2 regions of the Paenibacillus sp. P5_B5 genome follow, and region 2 is predicted to be linked to the other one. Evidence: predicted binding sites of a transcription regulator. Region 2 holds the regulator's gene; the other holds the start of a gene.
What was found. The regulator Rex, encoded in region 2, represses fermentation and respiration genes when NADH is low (regulators of the CRP and FNR family bind a similar motif). The targets are predictions, from matches to a motif close to TTGTGAAATATTTCACAA.

Region 1: adhE (bifunctional acetaldehyde-CoA/alcohol dehydrogenase) is a predicted target of Rex. The motif match lies at 1,669-1,686, and genes of this name have one in related genera.

The regions. Positions count from the first base shown of each region.
Region 1 covers NZ_JBFULK010000010.1:149,543-152,664, reverse strand. The annotation lists gene adhE (bifunctional acetaldehyde-CoA/alcohol dehydrogenase) at 1-1,624, opposite strand, end outside; gene AC1DOK_RS14815 (sugar-binding transcriptional regulator) at 1,923-2,837, opposite strand; gene AC1DOK_RS14810 (ABC transporter permease) at 2,902-3,122, opposite strand, start outside.
Region 2 covers NZ_JBFULK010000001.1:332,938-336,059, forward strand. The annotation lists gene dinG (ATP-dependent DNA helicase DinG) at 1-2,005, shown strand, start outside; gene AC1DOK_RS01735 (redox-sensing transcriptional repressor Rex) at 1,983-2,603, shown strand; gene AC1DOK_RS01740 (inorganic phosphate transporter) at 2,725-3,122, opposite strand, start outside.

The DNA.
Region 1 (3,122 bases), on a different contig from region 2:
ACGAATTCATCATTACTGTTCCACGAGTTACTGTTTCAGTTGACGGATCCGGTTCAACATCAGAGAAAATTTCAATCGATACTGGTGTCTGACGTTTACGTAACCAATATTCCAATTTACCTACATAACCTAACTTCACCATCATAGGGTCAGTAACGATCATAACACGAGAGATATCAGGCATTTTGGCAAGATATTGCGATGAGCCCTTCTCAAAGTACAACTTAGATGGAACTTTAAACCACTGCATATTAACCGTACGATGTGCTACACGTTTAACGTTAATGAGATTCACCGCCGTAACATTAGATGCTGTTGAATTACCACCATAAGAACCGCAACCAAGTGTCAAGGAAGGCATGTTCGTATTATAGATATCACCAATTGCACCATGTGTTGATGGAGAGTTAACAATAATACGACCTGTTTGCAGTCGTGAACCGAATTCTGAGATCACTCCATCATTATTACTATGAATTACAGAAGAGTGACCCATTCCACCAAACCTGACAATTTCTACTGCTCGAGTAATACCTTCATCTGCGTTATTTACTTTGTAGCAAGCAAGAATTGGAGATAATTTTTCTGCAGACAATGGGAACTTAGGCCCTACTCCATCTATTTCTGCAACAAGAATTTTGGTGTCTTGCGGAACTTTAATTCCTGCCATTTCAGCGATCTTCGCTGCTGGTTGACCGACGATATCTGCATTTACGGCACAGGATTCTGGCTTGATAGCTAGTTTAGATAATTTAACCGTTTCTTCCTTGTTCGTAAAATAGCAGCCTTTGGCGATCATTAGTTTTTTAACTTCTTCATATATAGGTTTTTCAATAATAACAGATTGTTCAGATGCACAGATCATACCGTTATCGAATGTTTTGGAAAGAATTAAATCAGTTACGGCTTGCTCAATATTAGCCGATTTCTCGATGAAGCAAGGAACGTTACCAGGGCCTACACCAAGTGCAGGTTTACCAGTTGAATAAGCTGCCTTCACCATACCAGATCCACCAGTTGCAAGTACGAGCGCAACGTTCGGATGATTCATCAAGGCATTTGTAGCTTCAATGGAAGGAGCTTCAACCCACTGAATGCAGTTTTCAGGAGCTCCAGCTGCAATTGCAGCATCACGAACAACACGAGCTGCTTCTGATGAACTCTTCTGTGCAGATGGATGGAAAGCGAAAATGATTGGATTACGAGTTTTGATTGAGATTAAAGACTTGAACATTGTAGTTGATGTTGGATTGGTAACAGGCGTTACCCCTGCAACAATACCGACAGGTTCAGCGATTTTCTGACAGTTATCATAAGGATTGTCATCAATTACACCTACTGTTTTATCATACTTGATACTATGATATACATATTCAGTAGCAAAGATGTTCTTGATAATTTTATCTTCATAAACACCACGTTTAGTTTCTTCATGCGCTAGTTTAGCAAGTACCATATGCTGATCTAATCCCGCTATTGCCATCGCATGAACAATTTCATCGATCTGCTCCTGATTTAGAGCCATGAACTCACCAAGCGCTTTCTTTGCTTTCTGCACGAGTCCATTAATTTGCTCTTCTGCGGATACCACTTTAGTAGTCTCTTTCCCTGTAACTGTAGTCATTTTCTCTCTCCTCCAATTATAATTATTCGTCTAAAAAAAATAATACGTGAAATTTTTCACAAGTTTCTTTAAACGTAGGTTTCACTTTAGTTTCTAGTTAGATCATTGTAGTGTAACTCCTCTACACGACTAATTATATAGATGGGAGAATTGTTAGTATGTGAAAATAATCACAACTTAGAAACTGTTACCGCTTACATTTTAAAATATTATTAATTACCTGATTATGAAATTGATGAATTTACATAAAGAAACGTCAGAAAGCGACTATGTGCTTCTGACGTTTATACCTTGTTAATCATTTATTTAAGATTGAAAGACCCGTGTAATTATCCGTAATCAATATGTTCGCATATTCACCCATAAGCGCCCCATAAATCGCATCTACTCGCTTCGGTCCGCCGCATACCAGGATCGATTGTTCCTTTTTGTGTAGTTCTTTAGGATCGATTCCGATTGTGCGTTGATTCATTTCCTCACTGCAAATTTGGCCCTGCATATCGATATACCTTGAACAAATATCACCAACCGCTTTGGAATGAATCATTCGCAGATCGTCATCGGAAAAATATTTGGTATTAATCAGTACCGAATCTGCTGTAGGTACTCCTACTGTAAACAAGGCGATATTCGCGCTTTTACCTAAATCAAGCACTTTGCGTATATGTCGATCTGACTCAATGGTCTCTTTGACGAGCTGGTTATCAACAATCGCAGGTAAAGGCAAATAGTGAGGATTCGAATTAAATGCAGAACCGAATAGCTGCATAATTTCGTGTGCATAAGTATTGATTTCTGAATAACTAACACCACCGTTAAGCTGTACGACAGTTACATTCTTAACGAATTTGTTCTTCAGATGAATTGCCACTTGATATAACGTTGTTCCCCAAGAAGTCGCCAGGATATCTTCATCTTTGATATTCTGATATAAATATTCTGCTGTCGCTTCTCCTAGATATTGCTTGACTGTTCGTTCCTCATATTGCGGAACTGGTACGACGATAACCTTCTGAAGTGAAAATTTATCCTTAAGTTTAGCAGCGATTTGTTCACTGTCATCCGTTGGATCCATGATTTTGATCTGCACAATACCTTCAGTTTTCGCTTGTTGCAATAAGCGAGATATAGTCGGCCTAGATACATTGAGTTTACGTGCAATATCTTGCTGACTATAGTCCAACTGATAATACAACTGTGCAACAGAGATCATCTTGCGAAGCTTGTCTTCGTCACTCAAATTTATCACCGCATTTCAATAAATCAAATGTGTAGCGTCACCTATTTCCCTTCTGATAAGGAATACCGTTAGCAGCAGGGCCGACTGTCTTGCCAACAAAACCTGCTAAAACTAGAAGGGTTAGTGCATAAGGGAAGATGTAAATAAAATCTACTGGGATATAATCGGTTAACCCATAGATTTGGAAAATTGGTTTAAGTGCAGACGCAATTCCAAAGAATAACGCTGCGAACATACCTGCAATCGGTCTCCATTTAC
Region 2 (3,122 bases):
TAAATCCATTGGCTATTTAATCCCCGCCCTGTATTATGGGATCAAGAACGATCATAAGATTGTGGTTTCAACACATACGATTAATTTACAAGAACAGCTTCGTACTAGGGATGTCCCACTTCTTAGTGAAATATTTCCTGTTCCTTTTGAAGCTGCAGTGTTCAAGGGAAGAAGTCATTACCTGTGCTTACGTAAATTTGAAGGCAGAGTAAGTACGCTGGATCTTGACAGCTCCAAAGAGGATGCTATGACAGCTTCACAGATGACTGTTTGGCTGAACGAGACGGAGACAGGTGATGATGAAGAGCTTAATTTAACGGGTAGAGGGCTTAACTTCTGGCACTCCGTTGCTAGTGACGCTGATTCCTGCCTTAATCGTAAATGTCCATGGTTTCGGAAGTGCTTCTATCACCGTGCACGGAATTCAGCCAATCAAGCTGACTTAGTCATTACGAATCATTCCATGTTATTTACTGATATCAAAGCGGATCATCGCATTCTGCCAGGTTATAATCATTTAATTATCGACGAATCCCATCATCTTGAAGAAGTGGCTAGCAAGCATCTAGGAACTGAATTATATTATTTTTCATTAGTTGGAGCATTACAGTGGTTGTTTAAAGATATACGTACTGGCCAGCTACCGCTCTTGAGAAATAAATTGGCGAATATAAGTGGGGATGATCGTGCGGCGGCTTGGTGTGAAACGATTGAGCTCTTATATCCAAAGCTGATGTCAATTAAAGAACAGTGGGATACGTTCTGTGACCAGATGTATGATCTTGTTTCGACGGGTACCAAAGATGCTGCTCAGCAGGATACAGGACAATATGTGCTCCGAATTAAATCGGAATCATTACCCGCAAACTGGTCTAACTTAAGTCAAATGTCTGATGATTTGCAAGAGGATCTAGGAGATCTACTTAAAGCGTTAGATAAATTAATGAATAAGATCAAAGATTATCAAGATGAATATGATTTACAAGCTTTTCTTACTGATTTTAATGGATATGTGAAAGAAATCGCACAATGTCGTGATAATATGAAAATTTTCATGGAAATGAAGGACAATAGTTTTGTATATTGGATAGAAGGAGGCTTGAATAATAAGAAGAGCTCCATCCTTCTAAGTTGTGTGCCTATTGATGTTAGTAAGCTCATGCAGGAATATGTTTTTGATAAAAAAGCAAGCGTTGTTATGACATCAGCAACTCTCTCGGTAGATAAATCGTTTCAATACACAGCTTCACAGCTAGGATTTAACGAAGAGAATGATGAAGATAAGCTGCGTACGGTTATGCTTCCTTCCCCCTTTAAATATCGTGAGCAAGCGCTTGTATGTGTTCCTAGAGACTTCCCTGGAATTAAAGGTTCGTCCGGAGATGTTCTGTTTATTGATAAACTAATTGGATCACTTTATGAAGTTGCACTTGCCACAAGGGGGCGTTTACTAGTATTATTTACATCAAACAAAATGTTGCGACAAGTTCATGGAGAATTGAGGGAACGACTTAAACCTCATGGTATTGGAGTGCTTGGCCAAGGGGTGGATAGTGGAAATCGCAGTAAATTAACTCGTTTATTTCAAGAAGGTAAGTCAAGTGTATTACTTGGAACTAGTTCTTTCTGGGAGGGAGTCGACATTCCCGGTAATGCGCTTACATGTTTGGCAATTGTAAGACTTCCATTTCAACCGCCAAGTCATCCGTTAGTGGAAGCTAAATGCGAGAACCTCAAGAAACAAAATAAAAATGCATTTATGAAATTTTCCGTACCGCAAGCTGTAATTCGGTTTAAGCAGGGCTTTGGCCGGCTTATTCGCTCGTCCCGAGATAAAGGTGTCGTAATTATTTATGATACAAGAGTTATTGAGACACGTTATGGGAGAAATTTTCTTTATTCACTACCAGGTCCGAAGATCGAATCTATGTATACCTCCCAAATTGTACCTAGTATCCAACAATGGATGGGAGAGAATCTTCTTGAAATCGATGAAAATATCTGATGCAGTTGTTCGCAGACTGCCAATTTATTTACGGTTCTTGAGTGAGTTAGCTACTAATAATGTGCTTACGGTTTCATCACAGGATTTAGGACAAAAGCTTAATTTAAACCCAGCACAAATTCGCAAAGATTTAGCTTATTTTGGGGAATTTGGCAAAAAAGGAATTGGATATGATGTGCTTTTCTTAATTGAAAAAATACGTCAAATTCTGAAGCTGGACAAGACATTATCTGTTGCACTTGTAGGTGCTGGTAACTTAGGTCGTGCATTATGTAACTACAATACGTATCTTAAGGATTCGATGAAAATAGTTGCTGTATTCGATTCTAATCCTGAGCAGCATGGCAAAGTGGTTAACAATTTAATTGTACAACCAATGGAGCAGATCGAGGAAACGATTAAATTACTTCAAATTCGTATTGGTATTATTACGGTTCCTTCCGTGTCTGCACAACAAGTGGCTACACAGTTTGTTGAAGCGGGAGTAGAAGCTATACTGAATTTTGCTCCTGTAATAATTAAGGTTCCTAATAACATCCGCGTTCATCATGCTGACTTTACAACAGATCTCCAAAGCTTAGCTTATTATTTAGAATAAGCACATAAAATGAATAAGGTAGCATCTTCATTATTTGAAGTTGCTACCTTTTTTGTTAATTAGAAAGTAAATGAATCAACAAAAAAAGACGTCCATTAGGTCGTCTTCTAAAGGTTGTAATTTATAATACCCATCCGAACATGACTTTGTATAGTAGGTAACCCAGTACCATTGAAATAGGGATTGTGATTAGCCATGTGATGATCATTCGAATAACAGTAGCCCATTTCACCTCATGGAAACGAATAACACTACCTGTACCAATGATGGCAGATGTGATGACATGAGTTGTTGATAATGGCATATTCAAGAATGTTGACGTTTGGATAACAACAAACGATGTTAAATCTGAAGCAAAGCCATTGATTGGTTCAATTTTGATGATTTTGGATGAAACTGTTTTGATAATTTTCCAACCACCAATTGAAGTTCCTAGACCGATTGCTGTGGCAGCTAGAATTTTAACCCAAAGTGGCACTTCAAGATCGGTTTGGAATCCGCCTGCTACTAGTGCAAAGA